3 regions of the Frankia sp. AgPm24 genome follow, and region 2 is predicted to be linked to each of the others. Evidence: riboswitches for the same ligand, from Rfam matches in the RefSeq annotation. Region 2 holds a riboswitch; each other region holds the start of a gene.
What was found. A riboswitch is a leader RNA that binds a small molecule or an ion and turns the genes downstream of it on or off. The one in region 2 is predicted to bind S-adenosylmethionine.
Positions count from the first base shown of each region.

Region 1: it holds a riboswitch for S-adenosylmethionine, as region 2 does, so the genes downstream of both, MXD61_RS10490 (GNAT family N-acetyltransferase) here and thrC (threonine synthase) in region 2, are expected to answer to the same signal.
Region 3: it holds a riboswitch for S-adenosylmethionine, as region 2 does, so the genes downstream of both, MXD61_RS27285 (aminotransferase class V-fold PLP-dependent enzyme) here and thrC (threonine synthase) in region 2, are expected to answer to the same signal.

Region 1 covers NZ_JALKFW010000168.1:25,588-32,773, reverse strand. Annotated here, with positions in the region: gene MXD61_RS10500 (LamG-like jellyroll fold domain-containing protein) at 1-2,259, shown strand, start outside; gene MXD61_RS10495 (hypothetical protein) at 2,313-2,507, opposite strand; gene MXD61_RS10490 (GNAT family N-acetyltransferase) at 2,657-3,301, opposite strand; SAM riboswitch class I at 3,309-3,400, opposite strand; partial or broken gene MXD61_RS28810 (glyoxalase) at 4,266-4,537, shown strand; gene MXD61_RS10485 (DEAD/DEAH box helicase) at 4,722-7,186, opposite strand, start outside.
Region 2 covers NZ_JALKFW010000004.1:46,106-53,291, forward strand. Annotated here, with positions in the region: gene MXD61_RS02400 (DNA repair helicase XPB) at 1-1,083, shown strand, start outside; gene MXD61_RS02405 (Uma2 family endonuclease) at 1,080-1,676, opposite strand; gene groL (chaperonin GroEL) at 2,476-4,098, opposite strand; gene thrC (threonine synthase) at 4,587-5,873, opposite strand; SAM riboswitch class I at 5,882-6,001, opposite strand; gene MXD61_RS02420 (HAD family hydrolase) at 6,134-6,931, shown strand; partial or broken gene MXD61_RS02425 (trehalose-6-phosphate synthase) at 7,090-7,186, shown strand, end outside.
Region 3 covers NZ_JALKFW010000225.1:25,723-32,908, reverse strand. Annotated here, with positions in the region: gene MXD61_RS27310 (phosphatidylglycerol lysyltransferase domain-containing protein) at 1-235, opposite strand, end outside; gene MXD61_RS27305 (MFS transporter) at 828-2,327, opposite strand; gene MXD61_RS27300 (TetR/AcrR family transcriptional regulator) at 2,670-3,293, opposite strand; gene MXD61_RS27295 (sulfite exporter TauE/SafE family protein) at 3,565-4,401, shown strand; gene MXD61_RS27290 (DUF1634 domain-containing protein) at 4,398-4,910, shown strand; SAM riboswitch class IV at 5,262-5,376, shown strand; gene MXD61_RS27285 (aminotransferase class V-fold PLP-dependent enzyme) at 5,424-5,984, shown strand; gene MXD61_RS27280 (RNA-guided endonuclease InsQ/TnpB family protein) at 6,048-7,175, opposite strand.

The DNA of each region.
Region 1 (7,186 bases), on a different contig from region 2:
GCGCCGATCACCACGACCGTCACCCTGTTCGACGCGCAGGCGCCGGCGGACCTGCGGCTCTTCCTCGACGTGGCGGAGCACGCCGTCGTCCTGTCCTGGCCCGACGCGCCGCGGTATCCCGACGGCGGCTACCGCCTCGAGCTGCTCGCCGCCGGCACCGCCGCCGCGGGCACGGACGCGGCGGCGCCGCTGGTTCTCGACGCGGCGACGGTGCTCGACCGGGAACGCCGCGGCGACGCGACGTTCACCGACCCGGGGTTCACCCCGGGCGGCGCGGTGCGCGCCCGGGTCGGTTCCCGCGCCGCCGACGGCCGGCTGGTCTGGGGCGAGCCGCGCGACCTCACGCTGCCCACCCTCGACGCCCCGACGATCAGCGAGGTGCGCTTCGACCGCTCGGCCGTCGTTGTGGTCGCCACGTCGGTCGCGGGCGCCACGGACTACGACGCGTCGCTCGTCGACGGCGACGGGGCGCCCTGGCCGCAGTGGGTCGACGGCTACGTCGACCAGCTCCCCGGCCCCGACAACGACCGGCCGCCCACCGCCCATCTGAGCGCCACGTTCGAGGACGGCCAGCGGGGCGGCGCGCGGATGCGCGCCCGCAACGACGTCTGCGCCGGCCCGTGGAGCGACCCCGGCGCCTTCGACCCGCTCGCCGCGGCCTGGCTGACGGTGCGTCTGCTGCCCGGGGTCGGCTACGCCTTCGCCGACGACCTGCCCAGCGGGGTGCGGATCTGGTGGACGCCGGTGAGCGCCGAGGTCGACGGCTACCGGCTCACCCTCACCGACACCGACGCCGAGAACCAGCCGCCGCTGTCCCACGACGTTCCCGCGGCGGCCGAGCCGGGCGCCGGCCCGCTGACCGATCTCACGGTCGGGGCGACGTACGCGGTGTGCGTCCAGGCCCGGGTGGGACGCTCGTTCGGCCCACCGTCGGAAACCATCAGGGTCCGCCGCGCCGCGCACACCCCGGCGTCGCTGACCTACCTCGGGTACGACGGCAGCCGGATCACGGCGAACTGGCAGCCCGCCGACCCGCAGGGCCCTTCGTACGAGGCGGAACTCACCGACCCGGACGGCACCGTCATGATCGCCACCGAGGCCACCGGTGACGCCCTCGCGCTGGAGTTCCCGCCGCCGGACGTCGCCGACAGGTGGCCCGCCGGCGAGTACAGCCTGCGCCTGCGGGCCAACCGCTGGAACGAGCCGGACGGGACCGCCGAGTCGCAGCGGGAGCCGTGGAGCGAGTACGCCCGGATCACCCGCCTCGGCGGTCCGCCGCCCCTCACCGCGGTAACCCGGTTCGGGGACTCGATCACGGCGAGCTGGGAGCCGGTGGCCGGCGCGGACCTGTACCGGGTCGAGCTGCACGGCGCCGGGCCGTCCCCGGCGAGGCTCGTCACCCCGTCGACGTCGGTGACACTCCTCGCGCCGACGCCCACGACCACGCCGACATCGCAGACGGATCCGCGGGTGCGTGTCCGCGCGGAGAACGCGCGCGGCGACCTCCTGCCCGGACCATGGACGGAGCTCACCGGCGCCGTCGCGGGCGGCCAGCCGTTCCTGGAGCTTCCCGGCGAGGGCTGGGGCTCGGTGCGCTACCGGACCCGCGACTCCCGCCGCCCCGACATCGGGGTGAACACCCTGTACAACCTGATGAACGACGGCTTCACCCTCGAGGCGGAGGTCCACGTCGGCGACCTGACCGGCGAGCGCCCGATCCTGCGCGTCGCCCAGGCCGACGGCAGCCCGTACCTCGCGGACGGCCCGTCGCTCCTGCTGTTCCTGCGCGACGGCCACGCCGCCTTCGGGATGACCTGCTACACCTGGGACAGCGGGGTGCCGTCCAACCCACGCTTCCAGGTCATCGCCGCCCCGGAGCCGATCGCGACCGGCACGTGGACCCACCTCGCGGTGACCCAGCCCTACAGCGGCCCGACCATCCTCCACGTCGACGGCCAGGAGGTCACCCGCGGCTACTACAGCGCCACCTACCCCGGTTTCGACGTCTACGAGGTCGGCCGCTCGGGCGAGGACCACTTCCGCGGCTACCTGCGCGAGATCCGCGTGTGGAGGGGCCCGCGCCCACCCGAGGAGATCAGCGCGACCATCGGCCAGGACCTGCGCCCACGCCTGGGCGACCTCATCCCGCACGGCCTCGGCGCCTACTGGCCACTGCGCGACGGCTCCGGCACCACCGCGACCGACGCCATCGACGCCAACAACCTCACCCTGCGCAACACCGCCTGGGGGGCGCCGTGAGTACGCCCCGGGGCACACCTGGCCGGACCTCGGTCGCCCGGCCGGCGTCTACGTCACCTGGTCAGCCTGGGCAGCCGAGGTCGAGCTCGGCCAGAACGGCGGGCGATGCGCTGGCGTAGGCCCGGCGCCACGGCGAAGGTAGCGGCGGGCACGTCGAGGTCGTCCGGGTAAAGATCATCGTTGCGACCCTCGCCGAACGCGGGCACCCGGCGCTGCGAACCACCTGTCTGCCACAGTGCCCATCCCACCGGGCCCTGTCCGCCAAGATGGGATGAGACAGGTAGTGCATAGTATCTTGGCGGGCAGAGCGGCCACCGACCCCGGATCGGGTCAGCCCGCCAACCCGATCCGGATCTGACAGAAGACCTTCCCAAGGCAGACCAAAGGATCGAGTCGATCACGACGCCGGCGGGCCAGACACTCCTGCGGCCATGCCCGCCGAGGCCAGACGGGTCATGAGGGCTCGTCGGACAGCCGGCCATTCGGAAGCGACCACCGCGAACATCGCCGAGTCCCGCACCGTCCCCTCCTCCCCCGGCGCCCAGGACATCGACCAGTTACGAAGGACGCCCTCGAAGCTGATACCCAGTCGTGTCAGCGCCCGCCGGCACCGGTGGTTGCGGGCGTCGGTGTTCAGATCGACCCGTGCGACCCCCAGGGTCTCGAACGCATACCCCAGCAGCAGAAGCTTCGCCTCGGCGTTGATGCCGCTGCCCTGCGCGGACGCCGCGAGCCAGGTGGAGCCGATTTCGACGGCTCGCAGGGCCGGCCGATCCGGCCAGGGCCGCGGATCCAGGAATCCGGTGCACCCCACGGCTTTCCCGCCACGCACCCGGACCTGGGCGAACGGCGTCAGCCCAGGCCTGGCCAACAGCGCCGCCGCATACCCCCGCGTCTGGCTCCCACGGGGAACCAGCGTGAACCCGTAGGTCTCCCGGTCCTCCTCGACGGCCGCGGCCAGGTCGACCGCGTGCTCCATCGTCAACGGCTCCAGCCGCACCAGGGAACCAGCGAGAACAGGAACATCGAGCTGAACACTCATCGGAGTTTCCTCATCGTTCCTGGCGTTGGCACCTTGCCCGCGCTGGACAGGTTGCCGGACCGTCACCGGGCCAGGTCCCTCAGATCCTCTGGATGATCAACGAGAGTCGATTGTCCCCGACCACAGAGAGCCACGTCAACACGAACATGCGATGAAGGGCGAAACGCAGGACCTCGGCGCCCTGCCCGTCGAGAACGCCGTGGGACCCGTCACTGACCCCACAGCGAACAGCTGATCCACGTCGAGCTGTCGACGGTCCTCGGTCTGCCCCGGACAACACTGGCCGAGCTGTGGTGTCGGCTCACTCGACGCCATCGCCGCCGAACTCAACGGCAGACCCCGGAAATTCCTCGACTGGAAAACCCCGACGAGGCCTACGCCGAGACCCACAATCTGAAAGAATTTGGACCGTCGGTGCACCGACCGTTGGAATCCGCCCCACATTGATGCCACACATGGCGACGAACATTTACCAGGAACGGATCGGCGCCATCCCCCGGGTGTTGTAGTAGATATTTTGGTAGGTCTCATTCTGGGAGATCAGATTCGCGTTGAGCTGCTGATTCTGGTGGGCCAAGTCACCGATGTTGCCATCCGGAGCCTGGGCAACCGCCGCACCCGCGAGAGGCAGCATACCTCCACACGCGAGAAGCGTTCCGAAAATAACTACGCACATCCGATTCCGACGCATTCTTATTAAATCCTTCCGAAGGCCAGTCACATAGTCCTCAATTGACCGGATATTCATATCACGAACGAATCCGCGCCTGCAAGGCGTCTATCAGAACGGGGCATTAGTCCCCCAACATTATGGGCAAAATGCCCGACCGGTGATCCGACAGACTCGTTGTCGAGAGCACCTTTCGTCTGCGCGCGACTCGACCGGGCGGCCGGCTGATGGCCGCCGTGACACCCGAGAGGACAGCGACCCAGGGTTCACCGTCCCGCACTGCCCTACGACACGATCGACGCCACCTCCCCGCACGGCCTGGGCCCACACCACGTCCAGCTGGCGATCCCACCCGGCAGCGAGGAACTCTGCCGCAGGTTCTACGTCGACGTGCTGGGCATGACCGAGAGCCAGAAGCCGCCGGTGCTGGCAACGCGCGGCGGGCTGTGGCTACGCGCGGACCGACTGGAGATCCACCTCGGTGTCGAGGAGACTTCCGGCCGGCGCGCGAGGCCCACCCCGGCGTCCTCGTCGAGGATCTGGACGGGCTGGCGAACCGACTGGGGTTCCTCCAGCCCATCCGGGACTGACCGCAACGCGTCATCCGCTCACCGATTCCTTCTGCCCCTCCAGGCCCCCACACCAGTGCGTTCACCCGACGCGACGGCTCGGGTGGCGGGGTAGTGGCTCGCGTCCCCTCGGGCACAACCTAATGAGATCAACACGGTCTCTGACCTGGAGCTCACCCGACTATGGACGTCCGGGTGCGAGAACGGCTACGAGGGCCTCCTTGACCAGCATCGGGCTTGCTTCCATGGTGTGGAAGTCGGCGATGACGACACGGTCCGCCTCGATGCCCTCGGCGGCGAGCGCGTCGAGGGTCTTCGCGATGCGGGGGCTGGCCACTGCCTGGTCGAACGCCTCCAGCGGGTGTTTGACCACCAGGGCCGCCCGTCGTGGCCCGCTCGCGACCAGGCAGGACGGTGTTGGTGTGGCGACCTCCCGCATGGCCGGTTGGGCCTTCAGCCAGCCGGCGAGCGCGCGTTCCTCGCGGTCTGGCCCCGGGGTGAGCAGGCCGTGGCGGAGCACGCCGAGAAGGTCGCGGGCGATTCGCCAGTCGAGGAGCGGATGGTAGGCCATGTTCGTGTAGTCCCGCAGGCACTGATAGCACGACGACATGCAGTCGTCCGCGTGGCCGGCGCCTTCCATGCCGGCCAGGTATCGCTGCACAGTGTCGAGGAATCGGCCGAGCTCGTCCGCCTCACCCAGGTGGGAGCTGAAGCCTGCTCCGTTCTCCAGGGTGTCCGCCAGGAAGGCGTAGAAAGCCTGTTCGTCGCCGCGGGACGCGGAGTGGATGCCGGCGGTGATCTCCTGCGGTTGGATGTCGAGGTGGTCCGCGGCGGCGCTGCGCAGCAGGAACGCCAACGAGTACCAGGCCGTCCGCAGCCCGTGGGAGAGATCCGCCGCAGCCCGCGGCGCCACCCTGCGCAGGTTGAGCCGCAGTCCCTCCGCCGGCGGGGTGGGCGTGTGCGGGCCGACGAAGAACAGGTCGGTGTGCAGGACGGCACCGAGCGCCGTCCGGGTGACCTCCCCCCTGGGCACCCGGATCCGCGGATCGTCGAGATGGTCGACCACCGAGGTCTCGAGATAGCCGCCCCAGTCGTGGCCGGCGCGGACGAAGGTGAACATCCGTCCCAGGTTGTCGTTGATGATGTGGCGATCTCCCCGCCCGGACAGAGCAACGAGATTGCGCCCCGTCGTCTCCTCTCGTAGCCGGTCAAGGTCGCTGGTGACGCGGGCGACGATCCGGCGTGGCGACCAGGTGAACGCGCCGTCGAAGTCGCGGGCCGCGTCGGCGCGGAATCCCAGCGGCTGGCGGACCTGCACCACGCGATAGCCGTCCCGGCCGCATGCCGGACAGAGGGCCACGGCATCGATGTCCTCCGGCTCGTCGACATGGTTGCAGTCCATGCACAGGCCGAGATGACGCAGGTGGACGAGTGGTTCCGGCAGCGGCGAGGGTCCGCGGTACGACGGTTGGAAGGCGGTCACGCCGACCGCCGTGTGCACCCATCCGTCCCGGACGATCTCGCTGCCAGGGGCGAACTGGGACAGTGCGATCGACACATCACGGTCGACGACGTCGTCGGGCGGCCATGGGAACGACCTCGTCGGTCTGGTCAGGTACAACAGTCGGACCTGCGTGGGGAACCCGAACATCGGCAGCCAGCCGGATTCGGCGAGCCGCTGGCTCAGCGCCTCGTGGCCGACCAGACGCGCGGCCACCTCGTCGATCGCATCGGGCAGTCGCCGGACGCCATCGACCGCCTCGTCGACCGTCAGCGGGATGGCCGCATGGGTCGACAGAGCGTGGAAGGCCGCCGCGACGGCGTCGGTGTTCGCCGCCAGCCAACGCCGGATGTGCTGGCTTCGCGACACCCATTCGCCGACCGTGCCGTACTCACCGTGGACGTTCGGCTGCCGACCGTCGACCCTCAGCTCGTCGGGGAGCTCGCGGAACGCCTCGCGCAGAACGGTCGCGCTCAGCGAACGTTCGAAGATCTCACGTTGGCCCATCGCCAGGTACGGCGCGGGTGTCGGATCGTTGGTGATCGCCGTCGGGTTCTGGAAGTAGTGCTCGTCGTGGCTGCGGCCGCGGCAGACGGTCAACGCGATGGCGACGGGCGAGCCACGCCGCCCGGCCCGTCCGACGCGCTGCTGGTAGTTGTAGCGGGTGGGCGGCATGTTCGCCATGGCGACGCTGGTCAGCGCCCCGATGTCCACGCCGGCTTCCATCGTCGTCGTGACGGAGAGCAGGTCGAGCCCCTCGGCCAGCGGGATCTCGTCATCGAGGAACACGTCCTGGAAGATCGCCTGGCGGCGCTGCCGTTCGGTGCGGCCGGTCTGGCCGGTCAGCTCCGCGCAGGCCAGCCGGAAGCGACCGCGCCCGGTCGACGCCTTCCATCCGTAGTAGTCCTCGCGGGAGTCCCTGGGCGGGCTGCTCGCCTCCCGCAGTCCGGTTCGGCACTGTGTACAGATCAGGCTGCCTGGATGCAGATGCTGGCGGCGGCAGCCCGGACAGGTCCAGGCCGCCTGGGCCGGGCGGCGCACCACGACTTCCTTCGGGTCGACGAGGTAGCCGCGGACCGCCTTGTCCCAGCCCTGTTCCGCCCGCGCCTCAACCTCGTCGGCGTCAAGGCCGTGGGCCCGGCCGA
Region 2 (7,186 bases):
GAGGGCGGCTCGGGTGTCGTCGTGCTGCCCGCCGGTGCCGGCAAGACCATCGTCGGTGCCGCGGCGATGGCCCAGGTCGGCGCGACCACCCTCATCCTGGTGACGAACACGGTGGCCGGTCGCCAGTGGCGCCACGAACTGCTGCGGCGAACCTCCCTCACCGAGGACGAGATCGGCGAGTACTCCGGCGAGCGCAAGGAGATCCGGCCGGTCACCATCGCCACATACCAGGTCATGACAGCCCGCCGCAAGGGCGAGTACCTGCACCTGGATCTGTTCAGCGCCCGCGACTGGGGGCTGATCATCTACGACGAGGTGCACCTGCTGCCGGCCCCGGTGTTCCGGATGACCGCCGACATCCAGTCCCGTCGCCGGCTCGGCCTCACCGCCACCCTCGTCCGGGAGGACGGCCAGGAGGGCGACGTGTTCTCCCTGATCGGCCCGAAGCGCTTCGACGCCCCGTGGCGGGAGATCGAGGCGCAGGGCTGGATCGCCCCCGCCGAGTGCACCGAGGTGCGGGTCACCCTCACCGACGACGAGCGGATGGCCTACGCGGTGGCCGAGCCCGAGGAGCGCTACCGGATGTGCGCGACCGCGGCCAGCAAGCGGATGGTCGTGCGCCGTCTGGTCGAGCGGCACGCCGACGACCGGGTCCTGGTGATCGGCGCCTACCTTGACCAGCTCGACGAGCTCGGTCGGATGCTGAACGCCCCGGTCATCCAGGGTTCCACCCGCAACCGGGAACGCGAGCGCCTGTTCGAGGCGTTCCGCACCGGGGAGATCACCACCCTGGTCGTCTCCAAGGTCGCCAACGTCTCCATCGACCTGCCCGAGGCCGGTGTCGCCGTGCAGGTGTCGGGCACGTTCGGCTCACGCCAGGAGGAGGCCCAGCGCCTCGGCCGGGTGCTGCGCCCCAAGGCGGACGGCCGCGCCGCCCACTTCTACACGGTTGTCTCCCGCGACACCCTCGACCAGGAGTACGCCGCGCACCGCCAGCGCTTCCTCGCCGAACAGGGCTACGCGTACACGATCGTCGACGCCGACGACATCCCCGACGGGGCCGGCAGCTCCGACCAGGGCTAGTCGGGGTCGGGCGGGTCGATCAGGTCGGCTGGTCGCACGCTCACCGGGAACGGGCGGACGGTGTGGAACTCGCCGTCCGCCCCGGTCACGCTGGACGTCACGTAGGCGCCGCCGACCAGCTCGAACGCCGTCAGCGTCATCGAGTCCGGGTCGACCAGCCAGCAGGCCGGGACGCCCCACTCCCGGTAGAGATCGAGTTTGACGGTCCGGTCGTAGCGGCGGGTGCTCGCGTCGGCGACCTCCACGACCAGAAACGGCCGCTCCCGCAGCGTTCGCCCGCCCGGTGCGGGGCTGGAGGCGACGACCACATCCGGTACCAGCAGACAGCGGTCGGACACCTCGAGGCTGACGCCCGCCGGCAGCACCCGCGCGCCGGAGGTGGCCACGCCGGCCAGCAGCTGGGCGAGGCGGCTGGTCACCCGGGCGCGCAGCGGCGTGGGCCAGGGTCGCACGACACACAGGCCGTCGACCACCTCGACGCGGGCATCGTCACCACCCGCCGCGAGGTCGGCGACAGTGACCGGCGGGGCGGGGACTGTCAGCGACGGACGACGGGCACGGAACTGCGCGCTGGCCTGGACCACACCGTCCATCGTGCCGCGCGGACCGCGGCGTGTCGAAACCCGCTCAGGTCAATTGTCCGTGTCGCGCAATTCGTCGACCTTAAATGATCAGTCGACGGCAAATTGTCGATAAGAAGTGACATAAAACTCTTGCCGGGCCGTCCTACTGCCTGGTAACTTGCTCTCCGCTGCAGGAGATTGTGATTTACCCGCAGAAGGCCGTCTTTGGGAGTGCCTCCCGGCGCTCGCTCCGTCCCGAGTGTGCGCCTGCTCCCAGGCCGCGGCGGCTCACCTCCGTGGAACCTCCCGTCCACGGAGGTGAGCACCCGCCTGCCCGCCTTCCGCCTCCCGGTCTCCCCAGGCCGCCCCTGATGCCTCGCCAGCTCGACTGCGGGCTCCTGTGGGCCCTTCTGCCTCTGCTCCAGGTCGGGTCCCTGGCATGCCGGTCCGCCCGTGCCCCTGCCGGTCGAGGGGTGGAGTGCCGTCGGGGCCGGGAGGATCGACCATCCAGTCGGATTGATCCATGCTGATCCGTGGTGGCTCGGATTTGTCCACCCCATCCGGGGGGTATCCCCAGGTTCAGTCGAACCTGCGTGATGAATGCCTCTTTTCTGGCATTGTTGCTGCGATCAAGCGGTTCGGGAGGACCACCACAGAAACGGCGAAAGGCGACTCCGCGTCGAAGCGGAGCCGCCTTTCGCCGTTACCATTCGTGCTGTGTCGACGCGGTGCGGGTGGTGCGCCGCCCCACCTCGACCCGGCCGAGCCCGGCCTGATGTGGCCGGGACGGCCGGTGGTGCCGAGCTGACGTCCTGAGACTGGAGGAGTCTCAGAAGTCCATGTCGCCGCCGCCGCCGGGGACGGCGGGGGCCGGGTTCTTCTCCGGCTTGTCGGCGATGACGGCCTCGGTGGTGAGGAACAGGCCGGCGATCGACGCGGCGTTCTGCAGCGCCGAGCGGGTGACCTTGGCCGGGTCGATGATGCCGGTGGCGATCAGGTCGACGTACTCACCGGTGGCGGCGTTGAGGCCGTGGCCGGTGGGCAGGTTGCGGACCTTGTCGACCACGACGCCACCCTCGAGACCGCTGTTGAAGGCGATCTGCTTGATGGGGGCCTCGAGCGCGAGGCGGACGATGTTGGCGCCCGTGGCCTCGTCGCCGGAGAGGTCGAGCTTCTCGAAGGCGGTGATCGACGCCTGGAGCAGCGCGACGCCACCACCGGCGACGATGCCCTCCTCGACGGCGGCCTTGGCGTTGGAGACCGCGTCCTCGATGCGGTGCTTCTTCTCCTTGAGCTCGACCTCGGTGGCCGCGCCGACCTTGATGACGGCGACACCACCGGCGAGCTTCGCGAGGCGCTCCTGGAGCTTCTCGCGGTCGTAGTCCGAGTCGGACTTCTCGATCTCGTTGCGGATCTGGCTGACCCGACCGGCGATCTGGTCGGGGTCGCCCGCACCTTCGACGACGGTGGTCTCGTCCTTGGTGACGACGATCTTGCGCGCGCGGCCGAGCAGGTCGAGCGAGGTGCTCTCGAGCTTGAGGCCGACGTCCTCGGAGATGACCTGGCCACCGGTGAGGATGGCGATGTCACCGAGGATCGCCTTGCGGCGGTCGCCGAAGCCGGGAGCCTTGACCGCGACGCTCTTGAAGGTGCCGCGGATCTTGTTGACGACCAGGGTGGCCAGGGCCTCGCCCTCGACGTCCTCGGAGATGATGACCAGCGGCTTGCTGGTCTGCATGACCTTCTCCAGCAGCGGGAGAACGTCCTTGACCGCCGCGATCTTGCTGTTGACGATCAGGATGTACGGGTCGTCGAGGACGGCTTCCTGGCGGTCGGCGTCGGTGACGAAGTACGGCGAGATGTAGCCCTTGTCGAAGCGCATGCCCTCGGTGAGCTCAAGCTCGAGACCGAAGGTGTTGCTCTCCTCGACGGTGACCACACCCTCCTTGCCGACCTTGTCCAGCGCCTCGGCGATGAGCCCGCCGATCGCGGGGTCGCCGGCCGAGATGGAGGCGGTGGAGGCGATCTGCTCCTTGGTCTCCACCTCCTTGGCCTGCTTGGACAGCTCCTCGGAGACGCGCTCGACCGCGACCTCGATGCCCTTCTTCAGGCCGAGGGGGTTGGCGCCGGCGGCCACGTTGCGCAGACCCTCACGGACCAGCGCCTGGGCCAGGATCGTCGCGGTGGTGGTGCCGTCACCCGCGACGTCGTTGGTCTTCTTCGCGACTTCCTTGACGAGCTCCGCGCCGATCTTCTCGTACGGGTCCTCGAGCTCGATCTCCTTGGCGATGGAGACACCGTCGTTGGTGATCGTGGGGACGCCCCACTTCTTCTCCAGCACGACGTTGCGACCCTTGGGGCCGAGCGTGACCTTGACGGCGTCGGCCAGCTGGTTCATGCCGCGCTCCAGGCCGCGCCGAGCCTCCTCATCGAAGGCAATGATCTTCGGCATGGTTTCTGGGTCCTCCCAGTGGGATGGCAGGTTCGATGGCCTGGCCACAACGACGCCCGCGACGGACGGCTCCCGCCAGCTCCGGCCAGGTGCGGACAAACCGCCATGACAGCCGGGAGGACTGGGCAGCCTCGCCGTTTCAGCCTTGGCACTCCCATCACGAGAGTGCCAGCTCATGTTTAGCACTCACCCTGGGAGAGTGCAAGCGCGCCCTCGGTCGGCGAGCCCCGCCGCACCCGCTGTTCCCCGTCCCGAGCCGCCCCCGCAACCGGCTGGGCGACCGTTCGCCCCCTGCTGTTCCCCTCGTCCGCGTCCGGCGGCGCCGACAGCCGCTTCTAGAACATTTCGGACGCCTCCTGGACGCCTCCTGGACGCCCGCTGGGTGCCGCTGGACGTCGGCGGACGTCGCACCACAGCCCCGTGACCAGGGGTCAGGCACGGGGGCCGTGGGCAGGGGGCAGGGGGCAGGCACGGGGCCTGGGCAGGCCTCAGGCGGCGGAGTCGTCGCCCAGGCCGGCGGCCTCGAAGGCGCGCAGGGAGGGCTTGATGGTGGCGGTGGGGCCACCGGTCTCGACCAGCGGGTCGAGGGTCTTCAGGCCGTCACCGGTGTTGTAGATGACGGTCTCGGCCTCGGGGTCGAGCAGGCCCTCGCGCAGCAGACGGCGCAGAGTCGCCACCGTGACGCCACCGGCGGTCTCCCCGAAGATCCCCTCGGTGCGGGCGAGCAGACGCATGCCCTCGAGGATCTCGGGGTCGGTGACGTCGGTGATCGCGCCGCCGGTGCGGCGGGCGACGTCCAGGGCGTAGGGGCCGTCGGCGGGGTTACCGATGGACAGCGACTTGGCGATCGTCGACGGACGGACGGGGGCGACGGTGTCGACCCCGCGGCTGAAGGCGGCGGCGACGGGGTTGCAGCCGGCGGCCTGGGCGCCGAAGACCCGGTAGGGGGTCGGCTCGACCAGGCCGAGCTTGCCGAGCTCACCGAACGCCTTGTCGACCTTGGTCAGCAGCGAGCCGGACGCGATCGGCACGACGACCTGCTGGGGGAGCCGCCAGCCGAGCTGCTCGGCGACCTCGTAGCCCAGCGTCTTGGAACCCTCGGCGTAGAACGGGCGCACGTTGACGTTGACGAACGCCCACTCGTACTCGCCGGCCAGTTCGCTGCACAGCCGGTTGACATCGTCGTAGGTGCCCTGGATGGCGACCAGGGTGCCGCCGTACACACCGGTGGAGACGGTCTTGCCGGCCTCGAGGTCGTGCGGGACGAGGACGACGGAGCGCAGCCCGGCACTGGCGGCGTGCGCGGCCACCGACTGGGCGAGGTTACCGGTGGACGCGCAGGCCACCGTGGTGAAACCAAGCTCACGGGCGGCGGACAGGGCGACCGAGACAACCCGGTCCTTGAACGAGTGGGTGGGGTTGGCGCTGTCGTCCTTGACGTACAGCGTCTTCATCCCGAGTTCGGCGGCCAGCCGCGGGGCGTGGCGCAGCGGCGTCCAGCCGGCACCGAGGGAGACCCGGCGGGACGGGTCGTGGCCGGCGGGCAGCAGGCCGACGTAACGCCACAGGTTGCGCGGGCCGGCCTCGATCGACTCCCGGGTGACCCGGCGCAGCAGGTCCGGGTCGTAGGAGATCTCCAGCGGGGCGAAGCACTCGACGCACACATGGCTCGGTGACAGCGGGTAGGTCGCTCCGCAGTGGCGACAGGACAGGCCAACAGCGGGGTTGGCCACGTCCAGGGCGGAGGCGGTGGCGCGCTCGGGCGCGAGAGTCATGGAGAAGCTCCTCATCTTTCCCGCGGCAACCTGCCACAGGTCGGAATTAGCACCTGCCGCGCACGCACAGCGTGCGGGTGGTTGCCGGGGCTTCGCCGGGCCGTTCCCTCTGCCCCTCTGGATGAGCCAGATGAAGTTGTCTGTCCGTACTGTAGACCGCGTGCCCGAGATCGTGCACCGATGTTTCCTGGTTCACGGTTGTGTGTCGCATCAGCCAGCGTCCCACCGGGTGCCGTCCTAGGACCAGGGAGTTCATAACAGTGAGTGTCCGCGTCGTCTACACCGATCTTGACGGCACGATGGTCGGGCCCGGGGGCTGCTTCTTTCTCGCCGAGGGCGGGGGGGTGACCCTGGAGCCCGCGCAGGCACTCATCGAGCTGCACGCCGCGGGAGTCCTGCTGGTGCTGGTGAGCGGGCGCACCCGGCCGCAGCTGCTCGAGGCGGCGCAGATCTTCGGCGCGGACGGGTTCATCGGCGAGCTCGGTGCGATCGTCGGCTGGAACCGCGGGCGCGACAGCGAGATCCTGCGCGGTGCGATGCCGTCCGACTTCGACCAGGTCCCACCCGTCCTGCTGGACAAGCTGATCGACCGTCATCCCGGTGAGCTGGAGCTGCACACGCCCTGGCACACCGGGCGTGAGATCGATGTGATGCTGCGCGGGCGGATCGAGGTCGCCGAGGTCGACGCGTGGCTCACCGAGATCGGTTTCGGCTGGCTGAGCATGCGCGACAACGGGCTGATCTCGCCGTCGCACATGCCGCACCTCGGTGGCCAGCCGCACGTCTACCACCTGGTGCCAGACGGCGTCAGCAAGGGCGACGCCGTGGCCTACGACCTGCGCCGACGTGGGCTGTCGCCGACCGAGGCGATCGCGATCGGCGACTCGGCGAGTGATCTGGAGATGGCCGCGCACGTCGGTCGGATGCACCTGGTCGCCAACGCGCTGCGTCATCCCAGCATCCCCGGGCTGCTACCGAAGTACGACAACGTCGCCGTTGAGGACGGCTCCGTCGGCGCCGGTTGGGCCAATGCGGTGCGTCAGGCCATCGTCGGCTGAGAGTCGCCGAGGGTTGCCTCGGGTCGATGGTGCGCGGGCGGTGGCCGTCCGGCGAAAAGGCACCGGTACCAGCGAGAGACCGACATCTGGGCTGAGCGGTGCGCCGGAGCGGGCCTTCGCGGAGGCGCAGATGGCCTACTCTCCGCTGTGTGCAACGCATGTCGGACGTCACACACAGCACCGCTGCGGCCCCTGCCCCCGCGCCCCCGGACGCCGCCCCCGAGCCGGCGGCCCCTGCTCTCGAGCCCCCGGGGC
Region 3 (7,186 bases), on a different contig from region 2:
TGCCCAGCAGGCTCACCACCGCCCGCCACGCCCGCCTCTTGCGCCGACGCAGGCCGGCGGCGAGCAGCATGAGCAGCAGGCCGACCACGACCGTGAACGCCGCCGCCTGGCGGGACGCGGCCGCCGGCACCAGCGCCCGCAGATCGGCGAGCCTGGTGCGCCACTCGGGTGTGAGGGCGGAGACGACGTCGAGCAGCCCGACGACGAAGGTCAGCAGCGCCGCGACCCGCGGCACCCACGGCCGACCCCACGCCGGCAGACCCGGCGTCCACCGGGGACGCCCTCCGCCGCGTGGCCGCTGCGCGGTCCCCCGCTCCCGCTCGCCGCGACTGCCACCCGCCTGATCCGGACCAGCCGGATCACCCGGACCGGGTGAACGCCCCGAACCACCCGCACCGGCCGGACCACCCGGGGCGTCCCGGGTGCCACGTCCGCCGCCGGGATGGGGAACGGAACCGCCGCGGGCGGAGCCACGGCCACGGGCCCCGGGCGCGCCGACGAGGCGCCGACCCACGGCCGGACGGTCCGCGGCAGGACGCCGCGGACCGGTCGAGCCTGGGGTGCCCGCGATGCGGCCACCCCCACTGGACGTACTCATGCAGGCATCGTCCCCCCGACGGGTGACTGGGACAGCACGGGACCCGGGAGACGATAATCCCTTGCGCTCCAACCGCCCCGTAAACCACCCCGAACGAGGTGGCCGAGGGTCGAACCGACCGCATCGACCCGCCGGGCTTACCCCGCTGGCCCGGTCCGGGCCACCCCGCGGGATGGCGCGAACCGGGCCAGTCGAGGGCCAGACCAGCCGACGACGTCAGCCGAGGATGTCAGCCGACGTGCACGGGTGTGCCTTCGGCCGCGGTGGCCGTCTCCCGCCCGGCGTTGACCATCACGAACGTCACGACCGCGGCGATGGCGATCAGCACCGCGCTCCAGGTGAAGGCCGTCGTGTACCCCTCGATCTGGGACTGGGCGACGGCCTGACGGGAGTTGCCGTGATCGGCGAGGTAGCCGGAGACCGCCGTCGCGAACACCGTGTTGAGCAGCGCCGTGCCCAGCGAACCACCGACCTGCTGGGTGGTGTTGACCAGGGCGCTGGCCACCCCGGCGTCCTGCGGGTCGACCCCGATCAGCGCCACACTCGACAGCGGAACGAAGGAGAATCCCATCCCGAAGCTGATCAGCAGCACGGAGGGCAGCACGTGCGAGGCGTAGCCGGTGTCGAGGCCCACCCGCAGCAGCAACGCCATGCCGACCGCGGCGAGCACCGCACCTCCGCCGGCCAGCAGCCGCGGCCCGACCCGGGGCAGCAGTTGGCTCGCGACCCCGGCCGAGACGATGATCCCGCCGCTGAACGGCAGGAAGGCCAGGCCGGTCTTGAGCGCGCTGTAGCCCAGGGTCTGCTGGAAGTAGAAGGTGAGGAACAGGAACATCGCGAACAGGCCGGCGCCGGTGAACAGCGAGGCCAGGAACGACCCGCCGCGGTTACGTTCCAGCGCGACCCGCAGCGGCAGCAGCGGCGCGGAGGTCCGCATCTCGATCACGACGAACGCGACGAGCAGTGCGACCGCACCCGCGAGCAGCCCCAGCGTGCGGGCGTCGCTCCAGCCGTCGTCGGCGGCCACGGTGAAGCCGTAGACGAGCGCGACGAGCCCCGCGGTCACCGTCAGCGCGCCGGGCAGGTCGTAACTGGCCCTGCCCTCGGTGCGGCTCTCCCGCACGACCGGCGCGGCGGCGAGTGCGGTGACCAGCGCGATCGGTACGTTGACCAGCAGGCACCACCGCCACGAGGCGTACTCGGTGAGCAGACCACCGAGGATGAGGCCGATCGCCGCGCCACCGCCGGAGATCGCGCCGTACACGCCGAAGGCGCGGGCCCGCTCCTTGCTCTCGGTGAAGGTGACCGTGATCAGGGAGAGCGCGGCCGGTGCGAGCACCGCGGCGAACGCGCCCTGCAGCGCGCGGGCGGCGAACAGCAGCCCGGCGTTGGGCGCGAGACCACCCAGCGCCGAGGCGAGCGCGAACCCGATCAGACCCCAGATGAAGGCGCGCTTGCGGCCGACATAGTCGGCGATCCGGCCGCCGAGCAGCAGCAGACCGCCGAAGGCGAGGGTGTAGGCCGTCACCATCCACTGCCGGTTGGCGGTGGAGATGTGCAGCGCGTCCTGCGCGTGCGGCAGGGCGATGTTCACGATGGACGCGTCGAGCACGACCATGAGCTGCGCGACGGCGATGATCGACAGCGCCAGCCAGCGCCGTGGATCGGGAGCGTCGTCAGCCAGCGGCGCCGGATCATGATCTGTCCGGGCGGCGACGGTATCGGTCACGAGTGGGCTCCTAGCCACAACAATCGAATTGCCGGATGTTCACGTCGGATGGCCGCGCATGGGCATACCGGCGCAGAACCGCGCACGACGACATGGCCGTCGCGTACGGGTGGGACGGACCGAACCTGGCTGGACGGGCACCAACCGGGCTGGTCAGACCGGGCTGGCTTGCTGACTGGGCTTGCTGGGCTGGCTTGCTGGCGGCATGACAAAGGGGACGTCTGACCAGGAGGACGGAACACCGCCCAGTGACGTGACACGATCAGCGCCCGCCGCGGACCACGGCGCGCACCCGACCGACGTCGACCCGAGAACCGATCAGACGTTCGGACAGATAATAGCTCAGACGTTCGAGGCGGCTGACGCTCGGGCCGCCAGGCCCGCGATCAGCGGCATGGCGACGTCATCGACGACGTGCGTGACGAACCGCTCGTCGAGCGGGCCGACACCGAACATCTGCCGGGTCAGGATCATGGACAGAATCGCCTCCGCCAGCGGGACGGCGTCGAGATCGGCGGGGATCTCACCCCGTCTGGCCGCCAGCACAAGCGCGTTTCCACACAGTTCGGCCTTGTTACGCACCATGTGCTCCTGGATGACCTCGGCCAACCGCGGGGACTCGGAGGCCGCGCGCAGCACCCCCATGAGCAGCCCACCGCCGACGTCGACGATCGAGCGAGCCATCAGCCGGACGTCGACCATCAGGTCGTCGCGCAGACTTCCGGTGTCGGCGGCGACATGTTCGGCGGGCGCCCGACGACGCAGCGCCTCGACGACCATCGCGTCCTTGCAGCTCCAGCGCCGGTAGATCGTCGCCTTGCTGGCCCGGGCCCGGTTCGCGACGGCGACCATGCTCATCCGCTCGTAGCCGACCTCGACGAGCAGTTCCAGCGCCGCGTCGAGAATCGCCTGCTCGCGGGACTCATCTCGAGGACGGCCCCGGCCCGAACCCTCCGGAGGCGACACACATGCCTCCCTTCACATCCGCGCGCACCACGGTCACCGCTCGTTCACCACACCCACAGATCCCGCCAGGCGGGCCACAGCCAGGTCAGGGACCGTCGACCGCCAAACGAAACAGTACTGTGCCGTACTCATATTCAGACCCCCCGAAACGCCGTGACCCCTGCCACACCTGTGCGCGGACGCCGAGCCCGCGCCGCCTTCCCTCGCCAGAAAGGTCCCATCCGGATATTGTCTGTATCAGACATAAACAACAGAAGGCGAGGTGAGTACCGTGAGCCCGTTGGCGGAGATCGCCGTCATCACCGCCGTGTGCGTCGCGTCGGGGGCCCTGGGGAGTCTGCTGGGGCTGGGCGGTGGCACCTTCATCGTGCCGATCCTCACCCTCGCCTTCGGGCTGGACGTCCGGCTCGCGATCGGCGCCTCGGTGATCTCGGTCGTCGCCGGCAGCGCCGCCGCCTCACCCCGCTACCTGGACGAGGGCTTCGCGAACCTGCGTGTCGCGGTGACCCTCGAGGTCGCCACCGTCATCGGGGCGGTGATCGGGGCGCTGCTCGCCGGCCACCTCGGCACCCATGTCCTCTACACCATCTTCGGCGTGGTGCTCGCCTTCAGCGCGATCCAGATGCTGCGCACCCGCCGCGACGTGGCGACCGACGCGCTCGCGGTCCCCGGTGATCGCCTCGCCGATGTCCTCACCCTGCACGGCGACGTCGCGAACGGAAGCGAACGGCGTGCCTACCGGGTGACCAGAACCGCGACCGGCCTGACGATGATGACCGCCGCGGGCACGGTCAGCGGCCTGCTCGGCATCGGGTCGGGTGCGATGAAGGTGCCCGCGATGGACCTCGCGATGCGACTTCCCCTCAAGGTCTCGACCGCCACGAGCAGCCTCATGATCGGGGTGACCGGCGCCGCGAGCGCCGTCGTCTACCTGCAACGCGGGGACGTGGTGCCAGCCCTGGCCGGCGCGGTCGCGATCGGCACGGTGGTGGGCGCCCGACTCGGTTCCCGCCTGCTGTCCGTGGTGCCCGTCGCGACACTGCGCCTGGTCTTCCTCACGGTCCTGCTGGTGATCAGCGTCCAGATGCTGCTGCGGGGCCTGTCATGACCCGCCCGACCACCCCGCCCCTGGATCCGCCCGACCAGCCCACCACCTCCCCCGGACGGGCCACCACCTCCCCCAGGCAGACCATGGACGTCCCCGGACGGGCCACCGACGTTCCCGGACCGGTCGTGACGGAGCGCGGCCGTGAGGTCGGGGCTCGGCCGGTCGCATGGGTGCTGCGGGTCGGGGGGCTTCTCGGGGTGCTGCTGGTGACCGCCGGACTGGTCACGGCGTTCGGCCAGAACGGCGCGGCGTGGACCGGCCGTTCCCACGGCGACATCCTCGGCCCGGGTGCCGCGCTGCGGCTGTCAGACCTGGCTGGTGGGCTGCGCCACGCCCGGGCGGACGCGATCGTGCTGCTCGGGATGGTGGTGCTCGCCGCCACCCCGGCCGCCGGGGTCGCCGCCGCCGGCTGGTGCTGGCTTCGCGGACGTCAGCCGCGGCTGGCCGCGGTGGCCGCGCTCGTCCTGGTGCTCCTGCTGGTCGCGGGCGCCCTCGGCGCCGCCGACTGACTCCCCACGCCCCGCTCCCCTCTCCCCCGCTCCCCTTCCCCCGCTCCTCCCACTCTCCCCGCTCCGCTTCTCCGCTTCTCCGCTTCTCCGCTTCTCCGCTACCCACGGTCACGTTCAGCGCCGACTTTCGCCGGGCTCGCGGATGTGCAGGATGCACACGGGTCGTCGTGGGGGTGTTCGTGTCCGATTCGCCCCCAACGACAACCCGTTTGTGTGGATCTTGACCTGGGGGCGGTTGCAGGACGTGAGGGCGGCGGGGGTGGGGCGGGGTCGGCGGGCGCTGAGGACGTTCGGCCTGGCCATGTTCACCGTGCCGACCGGGAATGGCGGGCTTTGCTAGAGTCCGATCACTGTCCTGAGTGCCAGCGTCCAAGCCCCGGCTTGCTGGCCGGCAACCCTCCTCACGCAGCGGGGTGCCCCGGGTGACGACAGGGCCGCGGCGACCAGCCGATGGCAAGTGCAGACCCGACACGGGTTGTTCTCGGAGCAATGATGACCTCGATCATTTCTGCCGTGCCCACATCCACGCCCGCCCAGGCGGCGTTGCTCCCGGTGGAGGGGGCGGGGCTACAGGTGCCACTGGCCGGCGGCGGCCAGGTGGAGTACGCCAACCTTGACTACGCGGCGAGCGCGCCGTGCCTGGAAGCCGTGGCCGATCATGTTCGCCGGGTGCTGCCGTACTCGGCGAGTGTGCACCGCGGCGCGGGGTTCGCCTCGGCGGTGTGCACGTCGCTGTACGAGGGGGCACGCCACGACGTCGCGCGTTTCCTCGGTGCCCGCGGCGAGGACGCCGTCCTGTTCACCCGCAACACCACCGACGCGGTGAACCTGCTGGCCCATGCGGTGGCGTCCATCAGCACCGAGGGTGCGGGCGGTGCGGCGGCGCAGGTCGTGCTGTTCGACCTCGAGCATCACGCGAACCTGCTGCCCTGGCGGCGGGCCGGGGCGCGCTGCGTCACCGTCCGCGCGACGTTGGGCGAAAGCCTGGAGGCGCTGGACGCCGAGCTGCGGGCCGCGCCGGTGCGGCTGCTCTCGGTGACCGGGGCGTCCAATTTGACATCCTCCCCGGTCTGAAGACCGGGGATTCCTACCCTCGCGGGCAGGTTTTCCTGTTTCACTGACAGACGCCTCCCCACTCTAGGAGTGGGGTGGTCTCACTCCGTCTCCGCAGGCGATCACGGCGAGCCCCGCCGCGAGAACGTTCCGTGCCGCGTTCACATCCCGGTCGTGGACCGCACCACAAGCGCAGGCCCATTCCCGGATGTTCAGCGGCAGTTTCTCGACGAGCGTCCCGCAGGACGAGCAGGTCTTCGAGCTGGGATACCAGCGGTCCACCGCGACCACGTCGCGTCCGTACCAGCCGGCCTTGTATTCCAGCATGGTCCGCAGATCCCGCCAGCCCGCCTCCGCAATCGCACGGGCAAGACTGTGGTTGCGGACCATGTTCTGGACCGCCAGGTCCTCGATGACCACCGTTTGGTTCTCGCGGATGATCCTCGTGGACAGTTTGTGCAGATGATCCCGCCGCCGGTCGGCGATCCGACCGTGGATCCTCGCGACCTTCAGCCGGGCCTTCGCCCGGTTCGCGGAGCCCTTCTTCTTCCGGGACAGTTCCCGCTGCGCCCGGACCAGCCGGGCCCGGTCGGTCCGGGCGTGCCGCGGGTTGGCGATCTTCTCCCCGGTGGACAGCGTGACCAGCGACGTGATGCCCGCGTCCACCCCGACCTGCCCGTCCGCCGCCGGCAGCGCCTCGATCGGGCAGTCCACCAGGATCGACACGTGATACTGGCCCCGGCTGTTGCGGGACACCGTCACCCGCGACGGCACCGCGCCGTCCGGGAACGGACGGGACCAGACGATCCGCAGCGGCGCGGCCTGCTTCGCCAGCCTCAGCCGCCCGTCCCGGAACGTGAAGCAGTTCCGGAAGTAGGTCGCCGCATCGTTCGTCTTCCCCTTCCGCTTGAACGTCGGGTAGCCGGCCCGTTTTCCCCAAAAGTTCACGTAGGCGGTTTGGAGATTCCGTAGCGCGGCCTGTAGCGGGCCTTTCGACGGCTCAGCCAACCACAGAGTGTCCGGGTCCCGTTTCCACCCGGTGAGCATCAGATCGGTTTCCCCGTGGCTGATCCGCCGCTGTTCCTGGGACCACGCCCGGTGCCGTTCGGCAAGTGCCCGGTTGTAGACGTAGCGGACACAGCCGAATGTTTTCGCGAGGTTCTCCATCTGGCCGGGGGTCGGGTAGAAACGGTAGCGGTACGCCCGCTTCACCACCCGACTTC